2 regions of the Pseudoalteromonas sp. CH_XMU1449-3 genome follow, and region 1 is predicted to be linked to the other one. Evidence: riboswitches for the same ligand, from Rfam matches in the RefSeq annotation. Region 1 holds a riboswitch; the other holds the start of a gene.
The links. A riboswitch is a leader RNA that binds a small molecule or an ion and turns the genes downstream of it on or off. The one in region 1 is predicted to bind lysine.
Positions count from the first base shown of each region.

Region 1 (16,012 bases):
TGCAGAGCAGGCCAAGAAGTCACAATCAAGTGCTTGTACGTCTACAAGCTCATGAGGTGCGTAATGTACGGCATCAACATAAACTAGCGCACCAACAGCATGTGCAAGCTCAACGATGCGTTTAATGTCATTAATTGAGCCTGTCGTGTTCGACGCATATGTCACAGCAACAAGCTTTGTTTTGCTAGATAAAAGGCTTTCAAAGTGTGCCATATCTAGGCTGCAATCAGCTTCGTTGATAAGGGTAGTTTTTACTGTCGCGCCTTTATCTTCAGCAGCTTGCTGCCAAGATGATACGTTTGAGAAGTGATCTGCATTGGTGACGATAATTTCATCATCAGCAGTCCAATCACGCGAGATGGCACGGCTAAAGCTAAACGTTAAGCTTGTCATGTTTGCACCAAACACGATTTGCTCTTTAGATGGCGCATTTAATAAATCGGCTGCAGCTTGGCGAGCATTTGCCATTAACTCTACCGTTTTATCACTTGAGAAAAATGCGCCGCCTAAGTTTGAGTTGTAGTAACCCAAATATGCACTCATAGCGCTTAGCACTGACTGTGGTACTTGCGAGCCTCCCGGACCATCAAGGAAAATCGGTGACTGACCTGCAACTTGTTGCATAAGTGCAGGGAACTGGCGACGTAATTGCGTTAAGTTCATGATTTACCCTTACGCAGTTAGTACGAAGCAATCAAGGTAACCTTCTTTGCTTGCATCTAATTTATTCATTGGTGTAGCGTTGTGCCATACTTCACGGTCATTAATCAGTGCGAACATGCCGTCTTTGATTTCCATTTTGAAACATGGCTCAGCTTGTTGGTGTTCATAAACAAGCAGCTCACCGCCCTCTAGGTTTTCGTGTGATACACCACACACACATACGTGATCAAAACCATCTTGGTGAACACCTTCTGGAGCAGCGGGTGTATCACTGTCGATCGCAAGCATTCTGAATTGGTGAATTTCAATATCGCGATCATCGCTGATACCTGTCATATCGCGGAACTGATTAACGATTTGCTTCATGCCATCAGTCGCTAATAAGCTATCTTCTAGATTTTCATAGGTACGCTCAACATTACCTTGGAAGGTATTGATTGAGTCATCTTGCACGAATGCTTTTGTTGGTTGTAGTTTTAATTCACCATCAACAACTTTGATTACTGAATAACGACGCTTACGAAATTCACCATCTGCGTATGGGTTAGCAGGTAGGTTAGCAAAAGAAGGCTTAACTGCGTCAATGTGCGCTTGGCTTACAAAACGAAGTTGTAGAAGGTTCTGGTTGTTTAATGTAGTCATTTCAATCTCGCCTTAATACGTTGAGAATATTGGCGAGGATTTTAATCCAATTAGCAGGGAATATTTGCGTTTTTATGTAAACCAGCAAGATATATTGGATAATTTTAAGATCGTTATAGACATTTTTTAGAATATTTAATCTAAAAAATAAAAACAGCCACAAATGTGGCTGTTTTAGGTTGCACAATTTACGACAAGTTTAATTGCTCATAGAAAGGGAAACTTTATAAAAAGCCACAGCGAACTGTGGCTCTTGGTTTACTCAATTAATTGCTTTTCTTACTTGTTGAAGCTGTTCCTGAAAAGAGAGGCCTCTCAGATCACCCAAACCAGCAGCCATGGTCAATGCATAAATTTCACTTTCTAGACTCAGCATGTGCGCTTCAACAGTGTCTTTATCAATAGCCGATTTTTGGGCTAAGTACTCAGCATAGAGACTATTAATACGATCGATTTGTAATGACAATAAAGCAGCGTGTTGTTTAATTTGCTCGTACTCACGATAGTTAGCTTTACTAAATGTTTCACCTTGCTCTAATTGTTTTCGAACGTCCTGATAAACTGTCGGAAATATATCGACTTTTTTTGAGTTAGCTAGCCCATAAATTTTTTCGATATACTGAGAGAAATAAAACTGTACAACGGCGTCTTTTTCTAAATCAATGAGTTGCTCTAATAGCTTAGGTACATACTCAGCAACTTGCTGCTCTTGCCCGTCAATGAGCATTTCCTTTAATTGTTGATGTTGCTTATCGAGCTCTCGATAACGCTTTTCATAAGATGTTTCAGCATCCAATTGATCTAAAATGGCAAACTCATCTCTAATTGGCTGTAAAACCGATGTGATCCTTTGCTTGGCAAGCTGCGCTTCAGTAACCAAGGAAATGACCTCCTGACTTTGAGACATGACTTCATCTGCAACCGTGTCAGATGAGAACAGTGACGCACTTTTTAAAGCATGTTCAGGAGCTAAACGCAGTTCATTAAACTCAGGCTCAAGCACCGCCCATACTTTACGAGCCTTAGCTACACGCTCCTCATCAAATTGCGCTAAGTTCTCCGTATCTATTTGGTTATAAGCTGTAAGTGCTTCTTGGAAAACACTTTGGGCTTTTTCATAGGCTGCCTGTATTTGTTCGGGGGTCGCCTGTTCTTCTCCTGTAATACTACTCGCAAGAGAACCTAAATCTTGCTGAACAGAATCAATGGTTTTACACCCTGATAAAGAGAATAAAAGTAATGAGCTAATTATGGCGAACTTGTTCATTAATAGCTCCACTGCAAACCAACTGCAAAAGACACATTACTATATTCGACTTCAGGTACGCGCAGACGTTGACCATTTTCAAGATTCTTAGTCACTATATCGCGAGATTTGTATTGCGCATCAATACCGCCCATTAACGCAATATGTGACATTATTTGATAACGTAGCCCGACTCGTCCTAACACACCCCAGCCATTAAAACTGTCGGTTAATGTAGTTGTTTCAAATTGAGTATTTTGAATTTCAGAGTACATGGGTGTACTCAATTCAGCTTCTGCATACCAGCTGTACTTATTAAAACTGTCTTTTAAACGACTATCGTAACGGGCACCTAAAGTAAGCAAGATACCCATTTGATCTTCTGACACAGAGACCACGGGGCGTAGCTGGGAGTTATAATCTTGTTGGTCGCCCACATTGTTCGCGTTATTCATACCCGGTAAGGTAAAACGAGCGGGGTTATCTGGATCATCTGAGATAGCAATCAGTGCCTCATCAAATGCAGCCGCACCTGGTTGCACAAAAGCAAAATTTGAGCGTGTAAAACTAGAAGTAAAAAACTTAGTGCCTAAAGTAAACTGTATGGCTTTTGAAAAATTATAAGCACCTTTAAAACCGATCTCATTCGCTTTTGTTTTAAATGCATTTTCTTGAATATCGCCAAACTCTGCCAAATGCCAAGTTTCAGTTTCAATTTCAGTAGAAATTGTTGCAGCACTTTCAATATAGAATCCCCAATCATCATCAATCCCTGTGTATGATATCTGTCGTATTGCGGGATTGGTCACATCAATTGACTGGCTCAACTTGCCAAACCCTGCTACATCATTGAGAGTCTCACTATAGCTAATCGTTTCAAAACCGAGTCGGACTTCACTAAAAGAGGGGTTAACAGCAAGAGCCGAACCACTGAGGGGGAGTAAAAGAAGAAGTGCTTTCATTGTTCAATTCCTTGATTTGCAAAATCTATGCAGCCAAGAAATGATGCCCGCCTTCCTTGGTTACAACATTAAACACAAAGTTACAACTGTTAACTTTTAACAATAATCAGTGTAGACAAATGTATTAATTTTACAAACCAAACTGAACAAAAACTTAATAAAAAAGCCCGCTAGGTGCGGGCTTTTATACTAGTAAATTTAATTATTACTAATTATACAGCTTGCTGAACGATCACTTGGTCTGCCTTTTTAGTGTATTGAGGCATACGGTGGAAGTTCAGGTAACGATAAGTATCAGCTGCAGTTGCATTGATCTTATCTGCATACTCTTGGTACTCAGCAGGTGTAGGTAATTTACCTAAGATTGCCGCTACTGCTGCAAGCTCTGCTGATGCTAAGAATACGTTAGCGCCAGTACCTAGACGGTTAGGGAAGTTACGCGTAGAGGTAGAAACAACAGTTGCTTTATCAGCAACACGTGCTTGGTTACCCATACATAGTGAACACCCTGGAGTTTCGATACGTGCACCTACGCGACCAAAGATACCGTAGTAACCTTCATCAGTAAGCTGGTCTTTATCCATCTTCGTTGGTGGTGCAACCCAAAGTTGAGTTGGGATACGACCACTGAAACCATCTAGTAGTTTACCTGCAGCACGGAAGTGACCGATGTTAGTCATACAAGAACCGATGAATACTTCATCGATTTTCTCGCCTGTTACGTCAGAAAGAAGACGTGCATCATCTGGGTCATTTGGAGCACAAAGGATTGGCTCTTTGATATCAGCTAGGTCGATTTCAAGTACGTGTTTGTACTCTGCATCAGCATCAGCTTCCATAAGTTCAGGGTTAGCTAACCACTCTTGCATTGCATTGATACGACGCTCAATAGTACGAACATCACCGTAACCTTCAGAGATCATCCATTTAAGCATTACGATGTTTGACTCTAGGTATTCAGCGATAGACTCTTTAGAAAGTTTAACTGTACAACCTGCCGCTGAACGCTCAGCTGACGCATCAGAAAGCTCGAAAGCTTGCTCAACTGTTAGGTGCTCAACACCTTCGATTTCTAGTACACGACCAGAGAATTCGTTGATCTTACCTTTCTTCTCAACAGTAAGAAGACCTTCTTTAATACCGTAGTAAGGGATAGCATGTACTAGATCACGTAATGTGATACCTGGCTGCATTTCACCTTTGAAACGTACTAAGATTGACTCAGGCATATCAAGAGGCATTACACCAGTTGCTGCTGCGAATGCTACCGCACCTGAACCCGCTGGGAATGAAATACCTAGAGGGAAACGAGTATGCGAGTCACCACCAGTACCTACTGTATCTGGTAATAACATACGGTTTAACCATGAGTGGATTACACCGTCACCTGGACGAAGTGATACACCGCCACGGTTCATGATGAAATCAGGAAGTGTGTGGTGAGTGTTTACGTCGATTGGCTTAGGATAAGCTGATGTATGACAGAAAGACTGCATTGTTAAATCTGCAGAGAAGCCTAAACATGCTAGATCTTTAAGTTCGTCACGCGTCATAGGACCTGTTGTATCTTGAGAACCAACAGTTGTCATTTTCGGCTCACAGTATTGGCCAGGACGTACGCCAGGCATGTTACATGCTTTACCAACCATCTTCTGAGCTAATGTGAAGCCTTTACCAGAATCTGTTACAAGAGCAGGCTTGCGGAAGATATCTTCAGCTTCCATACCTAGTGATGCACGCGCTTTATCAGTTAAACCACGACCGATGATTAGTGGAATACGACCACCAGCACGCACTTCATCAAGAATTACGTCTGATTTAAGAGAGAAAGTAGAGATTACTTCATCAGTACCGTGACGCTTAACAACACCTTCGTATGGGAAGATATCGATTTGGTCACCCATGTTTAGCTCATCAACAGGAAGTTCGATTGGTAATGCACCAGAGTCTTCCATTGTGTTGAAGAAGATAGGAGCGATTTTACCGCCTAAACATACACCACCAACGCGTTTGTTTGGTACGTGAGGAATATCATCACCCATGAACCAAAGTACTGAGTTAGTTGCAGATTTACGAGAAGAACCCGTACCAACTACATCACCAACGTATGCAAGAGGTAAACCTTTCGTTTTAAGCTCTTCTAGTTGTGAGATTGGACCAACTTCACCTGGTTTTTCAGGATTGATACCATCACGTTCGTTCTTCAGCATTGCTAAAGCGTGCAGTGGAATATCAGGGCGAGACCATGCATCTGGTGCAGGAGAAAGGTCATCTGTATTTGTTTCGCCAGTTACTTTGAATACGGTAACTGAGATTTTTTCAGCAACTGCAGGCTTGTTTACAAACCATTCTGCATTTGCCCACGATTCGATTACTTGCTTAGCAAATTCGTTACCTGCTTTCGCTTTTTCTTCTACATCATAGAAAGCATCGAACATTAATAATGTGTTTGATAAACCTTTAACAACGATCGGCGCTAACGCTTCGTCATCTAGAAGATCAATCATAGGTGCGATGTTGTAACCACCTAGCATAGTACCAAGTAGCTCAGCTGCTTTTTCTTTTGATACAAGTGGAGAGCTCGCTTCACCTTTTGCAACTGCAGCTAAGAAACCAGCTTTGATGTAAGCAGCATCATCAACACCCGGTGGTACGCGGTTAACTAGAAGATCAACGATAAACTCTTCTTCGCCTGCCGGTGGGTTTTTGATTAATTCAATAAGATCAGCCGTTTGCTGAGCATCTAATGGCGCTGGTACGATACCTAACGCGGCACGTTCTTCTACGTGTTTACGATATTCTTGTAGCACAATATTGCCCTCTTGGTGACGTGAAAGTACTCGGTAGTATTAAGCTAAATACCAATTAAGACCCAGTACTTATAGTATTCTGACGGTTAATTATAAAGCTTTTAAGTATAGATGAAAATCCATGCTGTAAGTAAGGAGTTTAATATTCACTATAAATAGCATGAATAGTACTAGAAAAAAACGCTATTCAAATGAATATTTATTAAGAATCATTCCTATCTACTTACTTTAGAGGTGTTAGAAATGAAAAAACCCAGCACTAGGCTGGGTTTTCAAATTTGCGTAAAGGGTTAGATTAACGCTCTACTTTTACACGCTCAATTACAGTTACTTTCGCTTCAACACGACGGTTTTCAGCATGAGCTTCTGGCGTATTTGCTGGGTTTTTAAGGCGCTCTTCACCTAAACCAACAGTAGTAAGACGCATTGGGTCAATACCGTCTTCGATTAGTTTCTTAGCAACAGCATCAGCACGTTTCTTAGATAACCACTTGTTGTAGTCAGCTTTACCTACTGATGAAGTGTGACCTTCAAGTACTACGTCAGTACCTGGGTGCTCTTTTAAGAACTTAGCAGCGCGGTCAATATCATCTAAGTATTGTTGAGATACTTTAGACGTGTTGTTAGGGAACGTGATTAGTAAGCTCTTAGTTACTTCACGATCTTCATATAATGTACAGCCAGTACCATCAACAGCGTCAGTCATTGGCGTGTTTGCACATTGGTCATCAGCATCAGGAATGTTATCGCCATCGCTATCAACTGGCTCAACCGCAACAGGAACAACTGTTGGAGCAGGTTCAACTGGCTCAGAAGCTGAGCTTTGCGCACCGAAGATATAGCTTAGGCCTAATTTAGCGCCAACATCTGTGTAACCACGGTCAAGACCTTGGTATAAAGATGTTTCAGCGTTAAACGCGAAGTTATCTGTGAAGTAGTGTTGGTAACCAGCACCTACGTTTGCGAACATTAGATCTTCGTCAACCGCATCAAGATTTTTAAGACCGAAAATACCGTAGAATGGACCACCACCTAAGTGATATAAAGCGTCAATACCGTAACGTTTGCCACTTTCAGTACCGCTAACAGAAGTACCGTCATTTAGATCAGCTTTCCAATCGAAGTCCATGTCAGCATATTCTAAACGAGCACTCCAGTAATCACTAAAACGGTAACCTAGCTCTAAACCCCAACCTGTAGAGTCATCAACATCAAGGCCACCTGGAGTGTAGTCGCGGACATTTTCCCAAGAATTATCATAGTAGTCGCCAAATGCGCCGATGTAGAAACCTTGCTTTTCGGCAGCGAAGCTTGAAGCACTAGTTGCAGCAAGTGCTAAAGCAATAGTAAGTGATTTTAATTTCATTGTTTCCTTCCCATTTTCACAATTAAAATTGTAGCTAAGTCAAACCAGCTCAATCAGTTTAAACAGAGTAGTCGACTAATAGTTAATCAAAACTTAACGAACTCGGTACAGAACAAAAATCTTGCCGAGTAATTTCAGTCAATTACCCAAATAATAGGTTATCTAAATAACTTTGCGTAACAATGCCTTTAGATCGCTTTGTTATGATTAGGTGAAAGTCGATTCAGCCTAATCTACTGACTTCAAAACCGATAAAAGTCCATTCCCAATTACATTATTATATTGGTTATTTTTAAATCAACAAGTTGAAAGCAACTTTATTTGTAAATTTTCGTTAAAAAGCAAAACTTTAGTGCTATTTTATTGATATAAATCATAACACTGGCAGCTAACTTGCTCAATCAACGAACACTCAGATTTAAAAAAATGAGCATTTACAATTGTTATCAACCATAAAGATTAACCCTTAAGTACCACAAAAAGTTTGGTAATTACAATCCCCTTCCTTCGGAGGTTGATACCATGCGGCAAATTCTTCCTCATACTCATATGGTTTTTGAATGACTTTTAAAAACTCATTGATTGATGAACTAGATCCTGCCTTTTCATACTCAGCCAAGATCATTTCAATATTATGATTACGCGGAATGACTGCAGGATTAACGGCTCGCATTGTGTTGTAACTTTCAGCTGATGTTCTGAGCCTCCATTTTGAAACCCATCCTTTTAAATTAGAATCTATAACAAAGTCTGTCACTAAAGATTCAGTAAGTGCATTGAAAGTGTTGGTGTAATCAAGTTGGTGTTGCTTCATTAACCCCAGTAACTCTGAAACTAAAGCGTGATCGCCTTCTTGCTGACCTGCTAATCCTAATTTCTGCTGCCACATAGTATTAAATGCATCATTAAATTTAGCAGCAAAACCATTCACAACCGGTGAGAGTTGCTCAACGGCAGCATCTTGATCAGTAAATAAAGGAATTAAGCTTTCAGCTAAACGCGCAATATTCCAATTGGCAATATTCGGCTGATTACCAAATGCGTAGCGCCCTTGATGGTCAATCGAACTAAACACCGTGTCTAAGTCAAACTGATTCATCATCGCGCAGGGGCCATAGTCAATGGTTTCACCACTAATCAAAGTATTATCTGTATTCATAACGCCATGTATAAAGCCAATTCGCATCCAGCTGATAACCAGCTCTATTTGCTTATCTAACACGGCGGTTAAAAATTCAATATAACGCTGCTCACCATTACTGCTGATGTCAGGAAAGTGACAATCAACTGCGTAATCGACTAGCTTTTCTAGCCCTTCTATATCACCTTGTGTAGCTAAGTATTGAAATGAGCCAACACGGATATGACTCTTAGCTAAGCGAGTGACAACTGCACCCGGGCGAGGTGGCTGGCGATATACCGTTTCGCCAGTTGTAACCACAGCTAAACAACGCGTAGTAGCGATACCTAACGCATGAAGTGCCTCACTCATAATGTACTCTCGTACAGCTGGACCAATGGCACAGCGACCATCACCACCACGTGAGAATACCGTTGCTCCTGCACCTTTTAACTGTAAGTCCCACTGCGTGCCATTGTGATCTGCAATAGCACCAAGCAAATGCGCTCTACCATCACCAAGACGCGGTGAAAAATGACCAAATTGATGACCTGAGTAACCAAGTGCAACCGGTGCAACATCTTTATCTATTGTTGAACCAGATAGTAATTTAGCTAAAAATTCGCTGTCGTGTTTAATTTCAAAATTATCAGCGAGTTTGTCATTAAATAGCAGTAATTGCGGCTTAGCAACGGCACTCGGCATATCTTTAATAGCAAGCAGTTCACTAATATCTGTGTATCGGGTTTGCAGTTTCATAACTGTCCTTAACGTGTTGCTACACCTACACGATTATCGCCTACACCATAGGCCACTAGTTGGCTTAGTGCCTGCAGGCTGTAACCGCTTTGCTGTTGTAATTCATTGAAAAAATTTTGTGCTGCTTGTAACGATTTTTTAGTTTGTAAGCCGCCATCAATCAACTCATGGGCACGCAAATAAGCTTCTACATCGCGAGAGAGCAAAAAGGTATCTTTACCAAGCGCTCGCAAAGCGTATGGGCCAGTATTTCCCCCTAAACGCGCACCATGCTTTTTAAGATAGGCCCACAAACCAATAATATTGTCAGTTGGCCAATCTGCAATAAATTGGCTAAAACTACCATGTTTCTCGGCAACTTCGTGGATCATGTACGCATTTTCTGGGATCGTTTGTACTTTTTTAAAATTACGAACAATTCGCTCATCACTGGCTTTTTGCTCAAGCATATCTGGCGGCATCATCAACAACTTTTCTACGCTGAAATCCCAAAACACATCACGAAAACCAGCCCATTTATTATTGATAACAGACCAATAAAAACCGCTTTGAAAGACTTTACGCGTAAACTCTTCTAACCATAAATCGTCATGCATTTTGGCAATATCAGTATCATCGAGCGGGTTTGATAACAATGCATGCAGCATTTCTTCGCTGCCTTTTCGAGATACGGCTCGCTGATAAATATCGTTAAATTTTTCCATCATTTTTCCAATTTATTTGGTTAACGCTAAGTGTACGTAAAAACACGCTTATACGTAACCATGTTGCAAAATCGGTCACTAAAAAACAAATCCTTCGCCTTGACACCTAGATGGCTAAAATGCTTTAATCGCCGCCAATACCCTATTTAACTATGTTGGCTTTAACCTTTAAAGCGAGCATAAAGGGCTGGAAGAGGTGCGTTATTCAGGTAGCGTATGGGAAGAGCACAGACTCTGTTGATCATACGTGAGGGGAATTAACGCCGAGAAGTAACACCGTTTGTGAGGTGCTTATTTCGGGCGACTGGGCTGAATCCCAGCGACTGTCACCAACAATAGCAAAGCGCTATTGATTAGTTTGGTGGAGAGCTTCTGGTCTTAGTATAATAAGGCCTTCGCGTCTTTATTATTTTAAGCCCATTCGCTCTTCGAATTATACCTTGTTCGAACGACGACATGCGGCTCCATTCAAATGTTCCCGCATAAACTCTTCGAATACCTTATAAGTTCGTGAGAGATGATCAACAATTTTGATTTAAACGACTATCCATTGTGGACAGCGCTTGTCACGCCATTTTCTGAATCTGGCGAGGTCGATTACACGGCCCTTGAACAACTGGTTACGGAGCAGCAAGATGCAAATAACGGCATTTTATTGCTTGGCAGTACCGGTGAAGGACTGGCGCTTTCACTCAAAGAGCAACAAGCCATTGTTGAACATGTTTGTCAATTAGCACCAAGTGTCCCACTCATGGTTGCTGTGGGCGGCATGAACCTTAAGCAACAAATTGCTTGGGTTGAATACTGCAACCAACTACCTATTCATGGCTACCTGTTAGGTTCACCTCTGTATGCAAAACCTGGGGTTGTTGGCCAAACACATTGGTTTAAAAGCCTACTAGACGCAAGTAACCACCCTTGTATGTTGTATAACGTACCAGGACGCAGTGCAGTTGAGATTTCACCGCAGGTGATCACAAACCTTGCTGAGCACAAAAATCTTTGGGCCTTAAAAGAAGCCAGTGGCGACATTAGCAAATTTGAAGGCTTTAGAACGGCATCACCAACACTGGCTATTTTCAGTGGCGATGATGCACTTATGCCATATTTTGCTCAAGCGGGTGCAAAAGGTTTAGTTTCGGTTGCCGCGAATGCTTGGCCGAGTCAAACCCATGAGTTTGTTAAACGCAGTTTAAGTGGTCAATACCCAAATCTATTCACCGATTGGTCGCAAGCAATCCAAAGTTTATTCGCTGTGGCAAACCCAATCCCCGTAAAAGTACTGATGCACCTGCAAGGTAAAATAAATACCCCGCATTTACGTCCGCCGCTTACGCATTTAGAGCTTGAGCAAACAGACAGCATCACCCACGCAAACAACACTATTTTATCTTGGAACTAAAAACAGGTTTTATCATGAGCTGGTTAGAATTATTAAACAACTTAGAATCAGGCGCAGTTCGCGCAGCAACACAAGACGAGAACGGCAACTGGCACGCCAATGTTGAAGTTAAACAAGGCATTTTAGAAGCCTTTAAAAACGGCACTAATACTGAGTTCCCAGGTGGTTTTGTTGATAAGCACAACTTAGCACCACAAGGCTTTGCAGCCGATGCTGGCGTGCGTATGGTACCAGGTGGTAGCAGTGTTCGCCGTGGCGCACACGTTGCCAAAGGCACCATTATCATGCCACCAGCATATGTGAATATTGGCGCGTTCATCGACGAAGGCACTATGGTCGACAGCCACGCATTAGTGGGTTCATGCGCACAAGTGGGTAAAAATGTTCACCTAAGTGCTGCAGTACAATTAGGTGGTGTACTTGAGCCAATTGGTGCTAGCCCTGTGGTTATTGAAGATGACGCATTCATCGGCGCAGGCTGCGTTATTGTTGAAGGTGTGGTTGTGAAAAAAGGTGCTGTACTTGCGCCAGGTGTTCGTTTATCGGCAACTATTCCTGTTTACGATTGCGTTAACGAACGCCAGCTAGACAAAGGTGAAGCCATCCCAGAAAACGCGATTGTGATCCCAGGCTCTCGCCCAGCTTCAAATGCATGGGCTCGCGAGCAAGGCCTAAGCATGTCTTGTGCATTGATCGTGAAATACCGTGATGAACAAAGCGATGCATCATTACTGTTAGAAGAGGTTTTACGTTAATGAGCTTTTTGAGCACGCCCATCAAGCAAGCTGTTGAACAAGTTTCAACACATCTTGATACGCCATTTTTTATCTATGATTTAGATAAATTAACTGCACATTTAAATCAACTGACTGCGCAAACCGATGTGAAGCTTTGGTATGCCGTAAAGGCCAACCCGCTGTCTCGCATTATTCAATGTTTAGACAGCGCAGGGTTTAACTTTGATGTTGCAAGTAAAGGTGAACTTGAGCAAGTGCTTGCTCAAGGCATCGATAGCGAGCGCGTGCTCAACACAGGGCCTGCAAAGAGCCCTAAACAAATTTCACATTTTATTGCTCGCGGCGTACGTACCTTCGTGGCCGAGAGCATTAACCAAGTTCGCTGGTTAAACGAACAAGCAACAAAAGCAAATTGCCAGCTGCAAGTTCTATTGCGCGTACAACTTCGTTGGCCAGACGGCGAAAAGAACCCTCTTGGTGGTGATAGCCTTACTCCTTTTGGTTTGGGCTGTGATGAGTGGCAAGCACTGACTGTAAGTGATTACCCAGCTCTTAACTTTGATGGCCTGCATATTTTCCAATGGGGCAATATGCTAAGTACTGACAAGCTCGCCGAGCTATGGCGTGCGATGATTGCGCCATTACAACAGCTAGCAAGCTCAATAAATATTAACCTTAATATTCTCGATTTAGGGGGTGGCTTAGGTATTCCTTATACGCAAGATGCTAACCGACTCGATTGGTCTGCACTTATCGAGACTCTGGCGGCTATTAAAGCAGATGCAGGTGTCAAAGAGCTTTGGATGGAACTTGGCCGCTATGCGGTGGGCGAATGCGGCCATTACGCAACGCCGGTTGTTGAGCGCAAAGAGAATTACAATCAACAACAAGTGATTTTATCAGGCGGTATTAACCATTTACTTCGCCCTGCTGTAACAAACCAAGATTTTCCTGCGGCATTACTACGCGAGTCAACGGCTGAGCCTGCGGCAATGACTTTATACGGCCCGCTTTGCACCGCCCTTGATTGCTTAGGTGAGCACCAATTAGCGAGCGATTTAAATGATCAAGACTGGTTGGTATTCAGCCAATGTGGTGCATACGGCTTTACCGAAAGCATGCCGTACTTTTTATGCCACGAATTAGCGGCTGAATACATCCTTGAACAAGGCAATATTGAGTGTATCCGTAGCGCTGAAGATGCCAGCTATTATTTAAGGTAATCGCCATGAGTAAAGAGTTAATCAGCCAAGAGAATATTGTGGTTGGCGAGATTGCCAACGGCCTACCACTGACAATTCCTGTGTATCGCTTAAAAGGCGATGGCACGGGACCAAACGTGTATATACAAGCCAATATGCATGGTGCTGAAGTACAAGGTAATGCAGTAATTTATCAATTGCTTGAGCAGCTAAAATCACTCAATCTGCGTGGCGATATTACCCTAGTTCCTTATGCTAACCCTATTGGTTGCAACCAAAAATCAGGTGAGTTTACTTTAGGTCGCTTCGATCCAATTACTGGCACCAACTGGAACCGCATGTACCGCTTTAATAAAGCGTTACCGTCACAGATTGCTGAACAGCATAAAGACAGTGATGATACGACCCTTAAAGCGGCGTTTAAACAGGCACTCGTTGCTGACATCGACTGTCAATTAACGGGTCCTGATTACAGCCTAACAACGGGTAAGCGTATTGCCCTTAACTTACAAAAGCTTGCGCATCAGGCTGATATCGTTTTAGACCTTCACACAGGGCCTATCTCAAGTAAGCACTTATATTGCCCTGAATACGCCAAAGACAGCGCAAGTTACTTCAACATCGAGCATGTGTTATTGATCCCAAGTGATTTTGATGGCGCGATGGATGAAGCGAGTTTCTGCCCATGGTGGTCACTATCTGAAGAGCTTGCCAAACAAGGCCGTGAATTTGCTGTTCAAGTCGAAGCATTCACTGTTGAACTTGGTAGCCAAGAAAAAATCGATTTAAGTGCGGCACTTGAAGATGCAAATAGCATTTTAAGTTACCTCAATCAAAAAGAGGTATTAGTTGATGCTGCGTATCATCCAAAAGCGATGACACGTTATGCCTGCATGCTTGAAGATTATGTAGCTTATTACGCACCTATGGGTGGCATGGTCGAGTATCTTGCCCCACTGGGTGGCCATATTAAAGCTGGTGAGCCTATCGCCCGCATTTTAAGAATGGAGCGCTACCTTTCTGAGCAGCCGCTACAAACATTAAGTTTTGATAAAGACGCCATTGCTATTTTGCATTTTGCTTCAGCAAGCGTGAATCAAGGTACCGAACTTTATAAGTTTTTTACCACCGTATTTGAGCTATAAGCTCATCCCTTCTCATTGCGTGAGAGTCAACGGCTTATGCCCTTAGGCCGTTACAGCAGGGCTCCAAGCTTAGCTTGGGGCTCTCTATTTACCTAAAATTTTAACAATTCAGTACAAGTTCACGGTTACTTATGTAAAAATCGTTATAATTATACCTACTTACAAGTCTACTGAAAGGGAACTGCAATGGGATGGCGCATTTGGCTGGCAGCAGCTGGCTTATTTTCTGTACCTGTATTTGCTCAAACTGAACAACCACAAACTAACGAACAAGATGACGCGCTAGAACTCGTAAAGCAGTGTATTTTGAACGAAGCGATTGGCGGTGACGGTAAACAAACACTCGAAGAACTTCGTAAAAAATGCTCAGACTTAGACGAGAGTAAAAAGCTCACCGCTTTAGACAAACGTAAAGCCCGTGAAGAAGTAAGCAAGAAAAACCGTAATGTGATCACCCCGCATAAGCGTAACTACATATTACCGCTTTCATACGTATCTAACCCGAATGAACGTCCTTTTGATGGTTTAAAAGATCTTGCTGAGCAAACTGATGGCGAGCCACTTGATAATCTTGAAGTGAAATATCAACTTTCAATTAAAGTGCCTATCTTCGAAGGCTTTTCAGATAAAGATCAGGGCGTATTCTTTGCGTTTACCATGCAATCGTTTTGGCAGTTTTACAACAAAGATATTTCATCACCGTTTCGTGAAACAAATTACGAACCAGAGATCTTCTGGGTGAACTACCTTGATCCTGAGCATGTGCTTTGGGGCGATGAAATGGCAATTGCAATTGGTGCCTCACATCAATCGAATGGCCGCAGCCAGCCTAATTCACGTTCATGGAACCGTATCTATGCCGATTTCCTATGGGAAAAAGATGGCTTTGTTTTTAGCTTTAAGCCTTGGTATCGCATTCCTGAAGATAAAAAGGACGATGAGCTAGAAGCCCGTGGCGATGATAATCCAGATATCTACAAATACATGGGTTACTTTGAGTTTTCAGGTGCATATCGTTACAACGAGCATGAATTTAGCTTTATGACCCGTAATAACTTAAATTCAGATAACCGTGGTGCAATCCAATTAGATTGGTCTTTTCCTCTTTGGGGCCGATTACGTGGCTACGCACAATATTTTAATGGTTATGGTGAGAGCTTGATTGATTACAACGCCGATATTGAACGTTTTGGTGTGGGTATTCTGTTAACTGACTTACTTTAACTGTAAGAAGAGCGAGCTTTAGTTAGCTCG
Region 1 is NZ_JAYMDY010000012.1:97,832-113,843, forward strand. It holds gene WA256_RS15220 (cysteine desulfurase-like protein) at 1-663, opposite strand, end outside; gene WA256_RS15225 (2OG-Fe dioxygenase family protein) at 673-1,305, opposite strand; gene WA256_RS15230 (hypothetical protein) at 1,568-2,572, opposite strand; gene WA256_RS15235 (hypothetical protein) at 2,572-3,513, opposite strand; gene acnB (bifunctional aconitate hydratase 2/2-methylisocitrate dehydratase) at 3,726-6,323, opposite strand; gene WA256_RS15245 (OmpA family protein) at 6,619-7,689, opposite strand; gene WA256_RS15250 (protein adenylyltransferase SelO) at 8,156-9,568, opposite strand; gene WA256_RS15255 (DNA-3-methyladenine glycosylase I) at 9,577-10,272, opposite strand; lysine riboswitch at 10,456-10,652, shown strand; gene dapA (4-hydroxy-tetrahydrodipicolinate synthase) at 10,790-11,674, shown strand; gene WA256_RS15265 (2,3,4,5-tetrahydropyridine-2,6-dicarboxylate N-succinyltransferase) at 11,689-12,429, shown strand; gene WA256_RS15270 (PLP-dependent decarboxylase) at 12,429-13,634, shown strand; gene WA256_RS15275 (succinylglutamate desuccinylase/aspartoacylase family protein) at 13,640-14,758, shown strand; gene WA256_RS15280 (phospholipase A) at 14,945-15,982, shown strand.

Region 2 (16,012 bases), on a different contig from region 1:
CCAAAACGTAATGGCTGCTTTTGCTCATAAGGCGTTGCTACTTGCGCTACCAAGTAATTCATGCGACTACGTTGGTCCACAACTCCTTCGCTACGTACGATAGTTGCTTGCCAGGTTGTTTGTTTACCTGCAAATTCAGCGTTAATTGATACGCTGGCGCCAATTCCTTGGTTATTTAGGTATTGCAGATCTTTATCTGCCACAGGTAAACGAATTTCAGCCAATGACGTTGAGCTCAGGCTACCAAAGCTGTTACCTGGGTTTACTACACTACCTAAACTAATTAGACGCTCGTCTATAATCGCATCGTATGGTGCTTTAATATATGTACGTTCAAGATTACGTTTAGCTCGTTTTACACTCGCTTGCGCTGCACGGTAACTTGCAAGTTTTTCAGCAAGTTGTGGTTTACGTAAATAAAGCTCAGATGGAATAACTTGGTTTGAGTCACCTTTGATGCGGTCCCACTCAGCTTGCGCAACTGACACCTGTGCACGTTCAATCTCGAGTGCAGAGCTTGCTTGTGCCAAACCGGCTTCGGCTTCAATGAGTGCTGCTTCGTAATCATTTGGGTCAATACGTGCTAGAATGTCGCCTTGCTTAACAAATCCACCTTGTACAAATTGATCTGATAACGACACAACCTGACCACTCACTTGCGCAACAAGTTCAGTTTGGTTTTTAGGTTTAACAATACCGTATGATTTTACATCAAGGGTAATAGCGTCAAAACTTAACGGTTTGATTGATACAAGCGGGCGCAGATCTTGTTCTGGTTTTTCGACTGGCGGTTGCTTCATAGAGGCAAATGCGAATGCCATTCCAAGTCCGCCGACTAATACGGCGATAGGGAGAATGATTTGTTTTTTACTAGCCACGGGATAGTCCCTCACGGTTGACGGTAATTAAAAATAAATTTGATAGGTTAAGCATACGCAATAAAGTGTTTACAAGGCGTTTGAAGATGTAACAAACCATTACACATATTACAAAGGCGCTACAAAGGTTCTATAAGAGGTACTCAATGACAGATAAAATGGCATGTAGATTAGGCTGTGGCGCCTGTTGTATTGCACCCAGTATTAGCTCACCGATCCCAGGAATGCCAAACGGCAAAGCAGCGGGGGAGCGCTGTATTCAACTTGATGATAATAACCTATGTAAATTATTTGGTGATGAATCAAGGCCTAAGGTGTGTAGTGACTTTTCTGCCACTATTGATGTGTGTGGCACTACTAATGAACAAGCACTGTATTTAATTACCGAACTTGAGCAGATGACTTAAAAAAGATTAAACCTTTAACACTTTTTAACGGTTGCTGAGGTGTAATTTTTATAAGCAAAGTTTTCTTTATGGCGTTTAATATAATTTTGGTTATGGTTTGATAGATACCTCGAAAGGTAACGTGACACAATAATGCCAGTCAATTGACTGGCATTATTGTTTTTGCTTACCACGTATAGGTAGCGCTAAGAGTGTATTGTTCGCCGCGGCCTGGGGTACCCGGTACTTCTTCGAAAGATTCATCCCAAATGTTGTCAGCTGCAAAGGTAACAAACACATTATCAAGCTGAGCTGGGGTGAATTTTAGCGTTAACTGCGTGAAGAAGGCTTCATCATCAGAGTTACGTAAGCGGTTACTATGTTGCTTACGCCATTCGTTATCGATACGCAGCTCAAGTACATCCATTGGTTGCCATACTGCACCCAGTGTTACACGATGATCAGGGTAGTTAAGCGCATAAAAGCTCGCATCAATATCTGCCGTGCCATAGTCTTCTGACTTTTCTAAATAGGTGTAGCTGGCAATCAACTCAGTGCTTTCAAACGATTTATTCGCTAAAAACTCAACGCCTAAGGTGTCTATATCAACCGGGTTTGCAAAACGAGCTGAGGTTGCATCAAAGCGATATGTCCAATCCGTAAGGTTTTTATCTTTACGGTAGAAAATAGCTGAATCTAAACGCCATGAAGACTGTTCAATCAGTAAACCTAATTCAAGGTTATCGGTGGTTTCGCGCTCAAGGCTGTAGTTACTTCTGAATAATCCGCCCGTTTCACTGCCGCCGATGGCGGTATAACCGGGAACTTGTGTTGCCTCGGCGTATGACGCATACCAAGTATGTTCACTGCCATTTTGATTAGCTACTTTAAGGCTGGCATCGGCAATAAATGAGGTAGCTGAACTATCACGGTTCGTATCATCAAATGCAGCGCCAACACGTAAAGTAAGCTCTTTGTTTGCTGTAAGGGCTGATTTGTACTCAGGCAAGATACTTAGCTTAGTGTAATTACGTGATGTAAAATTGTTTTCAAGAGATGTTGATTCAATTTCATCAGCAATAAATTGCCCAGCATAATTAATTGCATAGCGGTCATTTAAACGGTGACGTCCAGATAATGCTAATGACTTAACCGTGGTTTCGTGAAACGCTTCAAAAATAGCTGGGTTTTCACGAGACAAAACGTAATGGTCGTTATGTTTACGATAATAACCAGTCACTTCAAGGCTATTGCTCTCACCATACATTTGCTTGTGATTGAGCATGAAAAGCTTGGTTTCAAGATCTTCTGTTTCGTTAAAGTTAAATGGCGTATAAAGGTTTGGCCAACCAAAAAACTTCTCTTGGCGTCCGAACATTAAATCAGTTTGTGAGCTAGAGCTTGCAAGTTGAATACGCGCTGAGGCACGTTCAAAGTCGTGGTCGCCATTATCAATTGAGCCATCACTTTTTGAGTGCGAGTATTCACCCTCAAAACCTAATCGCCAATCAGGTTTGCTATCCAGCTTTTGGCTATGAGCAGCATGAATACTTTGTAAATTAAAGCCATTCGTACCTGTGCCAAGTGAAACACTACCGGTACTCGTGATAGGGCGCCAGCCAAATGAAACCGTACCAACCGAGCTATTCATTCCATAAAGGGCATTATCAGCACCTGTAAGTACTGAAGGTCCTGTTAGCATTTGTGGTGCAATTGGAATTTCAGCAAAGTAGTGACCAGATTGAGGGTCAAATAATGTACTGCTGCCGACACGAAAGCCAGTATTTTCAAAGATACCACCGCGAATGGTGACATCAGCTTGTGCTTCAGCCATATTACGCGATTGCAAATCGACACGCGGGTCATATTCTAAATTTGATACCGGCGCATCAAAAGTACCTACAGGTTCTTTATTTGCGGTTGCTGAAACTTCAACGGTGATTTGTTCAATATTGTTGGTGTCTTCTGCTAGTACTGAGCAAGTGACGAATAATGCGGGAAGTGTAAGCTGTACTGCGCGTACCATCTAAAACTCTCTTGATTTTGTTTAATCTGGGGTAGTGGCTAGTTAGGCGCACTGAAAATTGTGGGTATTGTATCTGAATCACTGAGTTATACCACTCCAACCAGATTTCAGCAGGCAATAAAAAACCGCGCTAATTGCGCGGTCTTTTAACTAAAACAGTGTTTAGTTTTGATTAATTGATTGCGGTGGGAAGTTACTTAGAATGTTAGCAACAGTTTCTTTGATAACTTCAGTGCGCTTTTCAGGTGATTGGTTCTTTTGTAAACGACCTTCTTTCGCACCACGCCAAACTAATTGGTTAGAAGCACGGTCTACCACGTCTAGAATTAACGTACCCACTTCGTATTCGCGAGCAGTTGTTTGCGTGTTGTAACCCATACCCCAGTAATTCCAGCGTGCGCCGTAACCCACGTTAAAGGTATCTACATCAATTTTAGTATCAACAGAGGCGTGATAGTTAATTAGTACATCTGCTTGCGCTAAATCAACTAGCTTCATACCGCTTTTTTCAAGTTCAGCATTTACAGCGTCACGAACCCGTTTTTCCATTAAAGGGCTAATTTGGTAGTTCGCTACGTTTTTAGTCAAGCTGGCATTAGGTACCCAAGAGAAGGTTTTATAATTACTAAAATCTGCTGATTTGTCGTAATCCCAATCAGGCGTTTTAGCACAAGCCGCTAAAAATAATACAGCCGTCGCGATTAATAAGTTCTTCATATTGTTTGCTCCTTGGCAAAATTTCCACTACTTGATTGATAACATAACACAAATAATACTCAACTGAATGATTATTTAAAAACTATGGCACATTTACAAAAAAGTACTGTAATAGTTTGTAAACATAGTCATCCTTGACTGAATCAATGATTAATTTTTGTAATTAAACGGTGTGTTCCACTTCTATCCAGTCTTTTTCATCCACCCAGTTTTGAGCACCATCTTTAACAGTACGAATAGGGACGATGTAATCACAGCTAACTTGTGGTTTAACTGAGGCAAAAATCGGCACAAAGCCAAAGCTAAGAGCAGTTTCGATAATTGCTTTTTGGTTTTGTGGGTCGATATCGGCTGCTTCATCGATATAAATCGGAATACGATACAAGTTTTGTTCTTGGTCGCTTAATAAGTAACGAATAAACAGCATGCCACAAAGTAGCTTAATGGTGATACGTGTACCATTAGAGCCGGCTGAATCGATTTTTTCGAAGTGCTCAGTTTCACCAGCACGGTTCACGACTTCAAAACGAATATCGAATAAGTCGGTCAGTGTTAAACCGGCTTTTTCTGAGGCAAGCTTAATCAAATGATCTTTCGCTTCGTTTACCGCAGATTCGCTATAAGGCTCTTGGCTTAATAGATCTAGGGTATCGCCTTGCTCAAACTGATTTGAGGTACTGATAATAGTATCAATGCTATCAACCAGCATCTTGCGCGGAATAACATTAATTTTGAATGCTTGAAGGTTAGAGATACGGTGCTGACTAATGCCTTTATTAAAGCTGTTCATTTCGCGGCGAAGGCGGTCCAAGTCTTCACGTAAGCCCTTAATAGTGGCGGCTACTTCGGTTAACGCAACTCGGCCTTGACGTTCAACCGCATCGCGCTCGTTATCGATGTTATGAAACGCGCTAATAAGCTTTTCGTATTTAGTAAACTCATCGTTTTCGTTATCAAATTTAGTAATACCCGCATTGTAAATATGCATGTAGGTGTTACGTACGTTGATATCAAAGTTACGTAGCTCTTGGCAGTCTTTGTTAAAGTGATGAATGAGGTCACTTAAGTTATCAAAATCAATACTGATTTCAATCATATATGGAGTGACTTTGCCTGAGTAAAAATCAAGCGTGTGATCGATACGTTCAGATTTAACTTGGCGTAAACGGTCGGCTTGGCGGGCAAGCAAATCTTTTTTCGACTTGATAATTGAGCGACGGTCGCTGATTGAGCCACTATTTTTTTGAATGTCTTGCAGATAGTCGTCAACTTGTTCGCGTTCTGCATTTAACTGCTCTTTTAGCAGAGTTTGTGCATCGATAGATTGCTGCATCACTTCAAATTGTTCAAAGCGTTTTAATGCTTCTTCTGAGGCCATTAGCTCATCATATAAAGCATCTTTTTCTTTTTGCTTTTCGGCGACATTAGCAGCGACTTCGCGTTGTTGTTTAAACTCTTTTAGTGAGTTTTCTAGGGCAGCGAGTTGCGCGGTTAATTGCTCTTTATTTTCGCCCGTTTGCATTTGCACTGGGCTTAGCTTTTTAAGTTTAATCGTCGCGCCAGGAAGAGTCAGTACACCGCCTTTCACATTTGCCGATAACTGCTCTAAGAACTCACCAAAGGCATCTTCGTCTGTGATCTCAACATCACCATTGCTGGTGGTGGCAAACGATAAGATATCAGGGTTTAGAATACGCGAAATCTCTTCAACTTCTTTTAAAGATAAATCTTCACGCATACGGGTGAATAAATTGAACTCAAGGTTCTTTAACTGCAGTTTTAAGCTCTTAATTTGCTTTTGTGTTTCGCTAATACGGTAATCAAGCGTGTGCAAGCTTTGCCCTTGGGCACTGCTTAATGAATGCGATAGCGATTCATAATCTTGTTTAAGCTGAGTAAGGCTTACTTTTAAGGTGGCTTTATTAACTAATTCAAACTCAGATTTAAGTGCTCGATAGTCTAAAAACCATTGTTCAATTTGTGTTTGCTTACGTTCAATATCACGGGATTGCTGAATATACAGCTGCTGCTTTTGGTCGAATTCATGCTTTTTGTGTTCGATATCCTCAAGGGCAATATTAAGCTCAGCGAGTTGCTCTTGTTGATAGGTTTCAAAGTCAATCAGTGCTTGGTCAATTTTTGGCGCATAGGCTGCAAGTTTGCCTTTTAAAACCGTTTGGTTTTCAAGCATAGATTCAAGAGCTGCAATTGGCTCTTGCATTGACTCAAGGGCTTTTAATTCACGTTTAGCACGATTCACTTTATCGAATGAACGTCGCCACACTTCATAAAAGTCGACCCGTGAGTTTGACATATGGCGCTCAAATACGCGTAACATAAAGCGCTTAACATCACTGGCACCTAACTTGTGCAAGTTAAGAATACGGCGGAAAATTTCTTTGTAAATCGCGGAGTCTTGCACGTTATTGAGGGGGATCATCTTTAAGTTGATATCGCCATCAAATGGGGTTGCGCCGCCAGTGAGTAGGGCGTTTAGCTCTTGCGCCTTTAATTCAATTGGATTGAAACCTTGCTCTTTTAAGTGATTAAAAAGCTTGGTGAATTTTACAATGGTTTTGCCTTGAGTGTAGTGTTCAAGGTTCAACTTACCTTGGTAGCAAAAAAACTGATGCGCGTAACCAGCAATTTTACCAAGGCCGGCAACACCAATCACCACAGGGCCATTAGGTAGGTCAGCTTCGAGTAAAATATAGGATTGATCTGACGAAAAGTAGAATTTTCGGGTTTCATCTAAATCGTGGCCATCCCATTCTGTTAAACGTAAATCATTAATCAGTGGAAATTGTAGGGCATTAATTACCGAGCTTTTACCAGTATTATTAGGTGCACAGATTGAGCTACTTTTATCCAGCGGGATCACGCATTTTGCATAGCCAGCGGTATTTAAAAGCGCAAGTTTGCTGAGTCCGTATAGGCTTTGGCTTTGCATTAGTCGTCATCTCCTAGGTAGGTTTCTTCGTTTACTTCCATTAATGCATCGATATAACGATAAATAGGTGCTTGCAGCATAAAGCCGTTTTCTACTTCGCGAGCAAGACCCAAACGTACCATACGTAGATAAACGTCTTTACGTAAATCTGAGCCTGAGAAGATTTCTAATTGATCAAACAGGTGCTTGTTGATTTGCACTAAGGTTTGCATCAGTTCAAGGTCGTTTACTTCGTCAAACAAGGCACGCATTGGATCTTTACCAGTATTGGCATAATGCTCAATCAAGATGTAGATAGTCAGTGCGATGGCACGCGAAATTTTACCCATATTTGGGGTGCTTTCGTCGCTGCCAAAATAGTAATAGCCACGGCTATCATGTTGTAGGTCATGGCCAAGGGCGTTAAATAATGCGCGATAAGCATCAATGTGTTGATCAAGCTCTTGCCACATCAGCGTGTCTTGTTCGCTAATGTGGTAGCCTGATGTGAGCTTTTTATTAATAGCTTGCAGATGCGTTAAATCATCTAAATTAATATCTGTCATGGTTATTGCTCTGTTGCTTTATTATCGTCAGCAATCGATGAGTTAAATGGGTAAAGAGAGAAGTGTTGCTGGGCAATTTTTATTTTTACTTTCTCTTGGCTTTGGCTAATCTCAAGGTCGCCATCGCTAATTAATTTTTGATACAAGAACAGCATTTCGTCAGCTTCTAAGTCTGGGTAGCTTTCATCTAAGAAACTAAGCAGCGGCTGAGCTTTTTTGCTGGCTTTTTTAAAGCGTTTTCTAAATTGTGTTTTAACGTCGTTGTAATCAGGAATATGTGGGCTTTGATAGGCGGGCACATCATCATGTTCTGGTAGTTGATATTCATCGTGCTCAAAGTCAACTAAGCCTGCCATATAGGCCACGATATGACGTTGCTGACCAAGTGAAAAACGTTGCGCGTCTGAGACAAAGTTAGGCTGTACTGCACTTAACATGTTATCGACGCCATTTTTACGCACTAAACCAAGCACTTTAGCCGCTTGACGCGTAATTAGGTTGTTGCGTCGTAACTCTTCACGTAGTGGCATCAACATATCGGCGCTTTTACGTAAACTTTCACGACCAACTAAATGCATTTCTAAAATACGGGTACGTAATTGCTCTAGCATGCGTTTGTCTTGGTATGACTTACCAAGGTGGTCAATTTGCTCTATTTGCGCGCTAATTTGCGCTTCGATGGTATTAAAGCAAGCGTGGAAGTCACCACGAATATCCACCATTTCCAGCATAGGCTCGATGTATTCATCGAATGCTTCAATTACTGCTTGATAGCGTTTTTGCAGTGATTGCACCGCGTTGTCTGCTTTTGCTTGCTCAACAATATTTAAAATTGCGTTTTCATTGTGGGCAAACAATTTCATTATTTTGCGTACCCGATCATCCATAATGCGGCTAAAGCGGCGAAGCTCGTCGTAATCTTCAATTTCACCGGCTTTAGCAAGGCGATTGCCAAGGCGAGCTAAGTCATCAACGAGCACGCTAATTTCTTGGGCAAGACCTAAGTGCTCTTCTTGTAGCAAGAAAGTCGCAAAATCGGCGATCGCACGGTTGATTTCTAACTGCGATGATTTTGCCAGTGGAATGATAATATCTTGATTCAATAAACGATTTGTTTCTTTATAAATGCGTTCATTTGACCATGAAGGTTGTTTTTGTTTTATCGCATTTTGTACGTCTTTCAAGCTGAAATCAGCCATCTTAAAACGTTTAAATAGCAGTTCTAACACCCCCCAATGTTCAGTAAGGGTATTTAATAACTTTTTAGCTGGGATCATAAGGCTCCAGTAAATTCAGACTTTGGTGTTAGCGATTAGTATTAAATTATGTAATTGAGAATAGTTTTATGCTTTCTATGCTGCTAGAATCCGCGCCGAAACACTCGACTTACAATTTTTACATTATTATAAAGGTTGTTCAAACACCATGGTAACCCCACTTATCCTAACCCTGATAGCGGTGGCATTTTTGCTTATCGTTATAGAGGATATTATCCATGTAAACAAGGCCAAAACGACGCTTTTTTTTGGCACTTTATGCTGGATTATCTTATTTATCTCTCCAATTCATGGGCAAAGCCCAGAAACCATACAACATCAACTGGATCACAACATATTAGAAATCGCGACTTTGTGGCTGTTCTTAATGGCTGCGATGACCTTTGTAGCCTATTTGAACTCTAAAGGCTTTATCCAGAATATTGTTCATAAAATTATGCCAAATCAAATCAGTGAACGAAAGCTGATGTTTCTGATTGGTGGCTTTGCGTTTTTATTTTCATCAATATCAGACAACATAACCGCGACTTTAATCTCGCTTGCGGTGGTGATGTCACTTAAGTTAGATCCTAAAAAATTAATAAAATATGCAACCTTAATTGTATTTAGTGTTAACTCGGGTGGGGTGTCGTTGATCACGGGTGATGTTACAACCCTGATGATTTTCTTAGACGAAAAAGTCACTATTGCTAATCTACTATTATTAATTGCCCCTGCACTGACAAGTGTTGCTCTGCTCGCGGCGATGTTGTCGGTGGGTATGTCGGGTAATGTTGTGTTTGAAAAGCAAGCAGCCCGTCGTATCGAAAAGACAGATATTACCATTGCGGTTATCTTCTTCTCGACGATTATTGCTACGTTAACTTTGAGTGTGCTTTATAGTGTGCCGCCGTTATTAACCTTTTTATTTGGTTTATCTCTGATGTTTTTGGTTGCGCAATTCTTAATGCGCAAAAAAGACGTTAACAAAAAAATCATCGATTATATTCGTGAAATTGAATACGACACCTTATTGTTCTTCGTTGGTGTTTTATTGCTGGTTGGCGCATTAAAAGAAGTGGGCATGCTTGCTAAATTTACTCACTTATATGAGTTGATGGCACCGGAATATGCCAACTACTTGATGGGGCTATTATCAGCGGCGGTAGATAACGTACCTCTAACTGCAGCACTATTAAAAGCAGACATCGTAATGAGCCCTCAGCAATGGCTATCGTTTACTTACGCAACAGGGGTAGGTGGCTCAATGCTTATAATCGGCTCTGCGGCAGGTATTATTGCCATGAGTAAGGTAAAAGCACTAACCTTTATGAGCTATCTTAAAATGTCGGTTTATTTATTAATTGCTTATACCGTTGGTTATTACGGTTCGCACTTAGCGGGCAGTTTAATTTCATAAAACAACTTGACAGCTAGACGTCTAAACGTTAACTTTCGAAGCCTGCTTTTAACAGCAGGCTTTGTTATTTTAACCAGGTGTTAACTTAACATTCAGAAGAGGTGCGATACTTAGGTAATTAATGTGAGGTGACGAACGCCGATGACCATTAATGAGGGAAGTACTCGCCGAGAAAATTAACCGGGCGTCACGGTTATTTTTCGGTTTATGGGGCTGAATCCTCAAAACTGTCACCAAACTAGGTGGAGAGCTTCTGGCATGGACTACTCTTTATTTTCAAAGCACCCCCTTGCCGAGTTCTTCTTGAATTACTGTGGATAGTTTTCCACAAAAGGAGACGACATGAATACCCAATTAGCCGCCAACACAAAATCAGATTACGTTGTTGCAAAATTTGGTGGCACCAGTGTAGCTAACTTTGATGCTATGAGCCGCTGCGCTGAAATCATTTGTGCTGATAATCAAGTACGTATTGTTGCTGTGAGTGCCAGTGCAGGCGTGACCAATCATTTAGTTGCATTGTGTAAAGCTGATTTGAGTGCGGCTGAACGTGATGAGCATATTACTGGCGTTGTCGCCATTCAAGAAGCAATCTTGGCGGAGCTGTCACTGGATGCTGATTTAGCACATGGCTTTAATGAAACGCTTAAGGCTTTTCAAAAGCTAGCATCAGACGGGGCTAAGTCAGTAGCAGATCAAGATGAACTACTGAGCTTTGGCGAGCGTTTATCATCGTATTTATTTACTCAAGTATTACGCGGGCAAGGTCTTGATGCGGTGCGTTTTGATGTACGTAAAGTGCTAAAAACAGATAGCCAATTTGCTAAAGCTACCCCAAATGTTGCAGCAACCGCTACGGCTGCTAAAGAGCATTTAGTGCCGCTACTTGATGACCATGTTGTGGTAACCCAAGGTTTTATTGGTAGCAATGAGCACAATCAAACGACCACTTTAGGCCGTGGTGGTTCAGATTACAGTGCTGCATTACTCGCTGAAGCAATTAACGCAAAAAGCGTGCATATTTGGACCGATGTTGTGGGTATTTTCAGTACTGATCCGCGTTTATGCGCTAAAGCAAGCCCAATTGCACGCTTAAGCTTTGATGAAGCGGCAGAAATGGCAACGTTTGGTGCGAAAGTACTGCACCCGGCAACAATTTTACCTGCAAGCCGAAGCCATATTAGTGTGTTTGTTGGTTCAAGCCGTGAGCCGCAATTAGGTGGAACATGGATTGAAAAAGAAAAATCTCAGCAACCAGGTATTCGTGCCGTAACACAGCGTAAAAACCAAATTCTGTTAACGGTTAAAAGCCCAGAAATGCTCCTAGCGAGTGGTTTTTTAGCCCGTGTATTCACTATTTTAAGTGAGTTTAATATTTCGGTTGATTTGGTTACTACCTCAGAGATCAGTGTTGCAATCACTTTAGATAACGCACCAAATGCATCACGCCCTGAGCTTGATCAAGCTTGTTTAGATAAGCTTTCTGAGTTTTGTCATGTGTCGGTTGAGAATAACTTAACGCTGGTGGCTTTAATTGGTTCTGAGATTCAATTACGTCAGCAAGAAATGAACTTAATGCAGGTATTGAGTGATTTTAATATTCGTTTAATTTGCCACGGTGCAAGTAAACATAACCTGTGCTTCTTAGTTGAGCAAAGTGAGTCAGATGAAGTCGTGCAGGCTATTCACAGCCGACTATTAGAAAGCCAAGTCGCGGCGTAAGTCATTAAAGTTAATAAAAGAGCACTGCCAGTCAGTGCTTTTTTGTGCCACAACACTTATATCAAACCCTTCAATAGAGTTACTACTCGCGCTGAAATTATGTTTGCTCAATTCTTCAAATACATTAGGGGCAAGTAGTTTCGCAATAGGCTGAGCACTTGCTTTGGCAAGCGCTTCTTTTAACGTCCAAATTCTAAAAAAGCACTGTGCCTGTTCATCGGGAGCATCAAAACGGCTAATTAAGTCAACTTCATCTTGATGATAAAAGTACTTTGCGAGTTTGAGAAAAGGGCGAGGTTTATTGCTTTGTTCAATATCAAAACCAAATAGCTGCTGTTCTGGGTTAAGAGCAGCGCCAATTAAACCATTTGAATGTGATAAACAGGTCCACACAGGTTCTCTAACCGGGGTATGTAGCTTTAGCTTGCTGTCTTTGTCATCAAACTGGCTCGATATTTCATTGAGGGCTAAATCGTCATTAGGGTAAGCGTGTTGATACAAATATTTTAACGTTAGGCGAGTCGCTAAGTACTCTTGCTTGGCAGCAGGGACTTTGCGTTTTTCAAGCACACTTAACTCAAACTCACTAAGTAATTTATCAAGGGGTAAACTTGCAACATCAATACGTGCTGCATCCATCAGCATAATTTTTTTGGCCGTTGATTGGCTTTGCTGCTCGATGATAAGAGTATTCGAAAAGTAGTGACAGCTCATGGTTTAACGCTTACACGAAGGCTCGTATTTAGTTTTGTTTATTTTTACAGCAGATGCACATTTATAGGCACGAACAAACGCAAATAGTTTACGCAGTTGACTGTAATTATGGTTTAATGAGGAAAAATAATAACAGATTTGTAGATGTATGGCACAAGTTCGTGACGGCTTTCAAAGTCGATTAGGTTTCGTTTTAGCAGCTTCTGGTGCGGCGGTAGGTTTAGGTAATATTTGGGGCTTTCCAACACAAGCGGCAAACCATGGCGGCGGTGCATTTTTACTTGTTTATTTTATTGTTATTTTCTTATTAGCGCTTCCAGCTCTTTATACTGAGCTATATTTAGGCCATCAAGCACAAGCTAATCCGGTAAAAGCATTATCAAATGCATGGCAAGAGACTGCGCCTAAAGTAGGCGCTGCAGCAGGCTATGTTGGCTTGTTTGGTGCGATTGTAATGCTAAGCTTTTATTCGATTGTCGCAGGCTGGATGCTCGCTTATGCGCTTGAGCCAATCGCAAACTTCTTTGGTTTTACTGAGTTAAGTAACTTTTTACACAGCGACTCCATGGCACGCAACTTTGTGTTTACACCGCTGATGCTTATTCTTACTGCGAGTATTATTTTAAAAGGCGTTAAATCAGGTATCGAAACTTGGTCACGCCGCTTAATGCCATTATTGCTAGTGTTATTAGTGGCGTTAATTGCTTATATCGCCACACTTGATGGTGCGATGGATGGTTTTGCAGCCTACTTAGTACCAGATTTTAGTCAAATTCTTGATGCAAACTTAATTATTGCGGCAATGGGGCAAGCGTTCTTTTCATTGTCGTTAGGTGTAGGATGTATGATGGTTTATGGCTCTTATTTAAAACCAGATGCGAACCTACCTAGATTAACTGGCACTGTAGCTCTACTTGATACCGGTGTGGCCTTTTTAGCAGGTTTATTGATTATTCCGGCTATTTTTGTTGCTCAGCATAACGGTGTAGAGGTATTTAGCGGTGGTAAATTGGTTGGTGAAGGGCAGTTAATATTTGCGATTTTACCTGAGCTGTTTAGCACTATGGGCCAAGTGGGTTTACTCGTTGGCTTATTATTCTTTGTATTAATGTCGATTGCCTCAGTGACATCAACCATCTCATCGACCGAAATTCCAGTGGCATTTTTAGTTGAGAATCACAGTATTGAGCGTAAAAAAGCAACCTTATTTGTGACGCTAATCGTATTTATTGCCTCATCACTTATCATCTTAAACTTTGACTGGTTATTTGGCTTAGTGATTATGGTGCTTACACAGTACCAATTACCTTTAATGGGACTGTTCTATTTCATTACTGTTGGCTGGTTATGGCAGCGTGGTAATAATTTGCATCAAGTATCTAGCGGCCCTCATTATTGGTTTGCCCAGTACATTCGCTTTGTCTGTCCGTTATTAATGACGGCGGTTTTTGTGAACGTGGCGTTGTTGAAATAGAAACTTGAGTTGCTAGTTGCTAGTTGCTAGGGAAAAGGAAAAAGTAAAAGGCGTGGGGTTTAAACCTCACGCCTTTTAATTTAAGGTGCGCTTGCTTTAAATAACTTCGTTAGTTAATGGTAAACCTTGGCTTATTTCATTGGCGCTTTGCAATGTAGTGCAGGCTATTTCGCTAAGTGCTTCTTGGGTGAAGAAGCCTTGGTGGCCTGTCACTAACACATTCGGGAAGCTAATAAGGCGTGAAAAAATATCGTCTTGCATGATTTCTTCACGGTGATCTTTAAAGAATAACTCTGACTCTTGCTCATACACATCAAGCCCTAAGTGTCCCAGCTTTTTAGACTTAAGCGCTTGAATACAGGCTTGAGTATCGAGAAGTGCACCACGAGAAGTGTTAATCAGCATGACACCGTCTTTCATTTTCTCAAATGCGCTAGCATCAATTAAATGATGGGTATGCTCGTTGAGCGGGCAGTGCAATGAGATGACATCACTTTGTGTGAGTAATGTGTCTAAATCGCATAGGGTGTAAGGGCCTTCACCAGCCATTGGGTCGCAAACGAGTACTTTCGCCCCAAAGCCATTTAATATATTTACCAGTGCTAAACCGATTTTGCCACAGCCGATAATCCCAATAGTTTTTTTAAACAGATTAAAACCAAGTAAACCGTTTAAATCAAAGTTGCCTTCACGTACTCGGTTAAAGGCTTTATGGGTTTTTCGGTTGAGCGTTAGCATGAGTGCAATACAATGCTCTGCTACTGCTTCTGGGCTATATGCAGGCACGCGGCAAACCTTGATGTTATGCTCTTTGGCAGCATCAAGGTCAACATTGTTAAAGCCTGCACAACGTAATAAGATTGCTTTAATGCCAACAGCCGCCATATCTGCAATGACGTGTTTGTCGACCGTATCGTTTACAAACACGCACACTGCATCAAAACCTTGGCAGAGGGGCGTGGTATTGCTGTTTAAGGATTGCTCAAAATAACTGAGCGAAACAGACTCAGCGTATTCAGTTAGATTCCTTTCAAAAAACGGTTGCTCATACTTTTGCGCACTGAATAAGGCCAGTTTCATCATTTAAATTACTCTCTATCACCATTTTGAGGGTTTCGGGTTTGGTGCGCGGGGCATATCGCGCAACGAGTTGACCCTCTGAGTTTATAAGAAATTTGGTGAAATTCCATTTAATTGCGCGGTTTTGTGCTATTCCACGGGTATGACACTTTAAATAATTAAATAAAGGATGGGCCTCTGGGCCGTTCACTAACACTTTGTTAAAAATGGGAAAGCTAACATCAAAGTGTTGCTGATAAAAGGCTTGTAGCTCATTGCCATCTAGAGATTCATTGTGGCCAAATTGATTACAGGCAAAACCGAGTACGGTAAATCCTTGCTGTTTATAGTCTTGATAAAGCTTTTCAAGGCTTGCCATTTGCACTGAAAAATTACATTTGCTGGCTATATTGACAATAAGCGCTGTTTTACCTTGTAACGATTCAAGGCTAAAGTTTTCTCCAGATGCAAGCTGGGCATTGAAACGATATATACTATCCATGTTTTACCTGTGTGTTTTTGAACTGTTTAAATGAACTTTTTTTCATTCGCTTTTTAGTTATTCGGTTGAGATAATGAAATTATTACTAATTTATCACTCAAATAGGTCAGTTTTATGTCAATGAAAGTCGCCTTCATCGGATTAGGTGTAATGGGTTACCCAATGGCGGGTCACCTTGCCAACGCAGGTCACACCGTGACAGTTTACAATCGCACAACGGCTAAAGCGCAAAAGTGGGTATCAGAATATCAAGGTGAATACGCTGAAACTCCAAGTGAAGCCGCAAAAGGGGCTGATATCGTTTTCTTGTGCGTAGGCAATGATGATGATTTACGTTCAGTTGTTTATGGTGAAAATGGTGTG
Region 2 is NZ_JAYMDY010000008.1:21,073-37,084, forward strand. It holds gene WA256_RS11395 (efflux RND transporter periplasmic adaptor subunit) at 1-878, opposite strand, end outside; gene WA256_RS11400 (YkgJ family cysteine cluster protein) at 1,037-1,285, shown strand; gene WA256_RS11405 (TonB-dependent receptor plug domain-containing protein) at 1,452-3,290, opposite strand; gene WA256_RS11410 (DUF4136 domain-containing protein) at 3,453-4,007, opposite strand; gene WA256_RS11415 (ATPase) at 4,171-6,957, opposite strand; gene WA256_RS11420 (condensin complex protein MksE) at 6,957-7,502, opposite strand; gene WA256_RS11425 (hypothetical protein) at 7,505-8,779, opposite strand; gene nhaD (sodium:proton antiporter NhaD) at 8,928-10,178, shown strand; lysine riboswitch at 10,267-10,439, shown strand; gene lysC (lysine-sensitive aspartokinase 3) at 10,521-11,900, shown strand; gene WA256_RS11440 (4'-phosphopantetheinyl transferase family protein) at 11,877-12,614, opposite strand; gene WA256_RS11445 (sodium-dependent transporter) at 12,763-14,088, shown strand; gene WA256_RS11450 (2-hydroxyacid dehydrogenase) at 14,185-15,168, opposite strand; gene WA256_RS11455 (glutathione peroxidase) at 15,134-15,649, opposite strand; gene WA256_RS11460 (NAD(P)-dependent oxidoreductase) at 15,764-16,012, shown strand, end outside.
Region 2: linked by a shared signal. The riboswitch ahead of lysC (lysine-sensitive aspartokinase 3) and the one ahead of dapA (4-hydroxy-tetrahydrodipicolinate synthase) in region 1 are both predicted to bind lysine.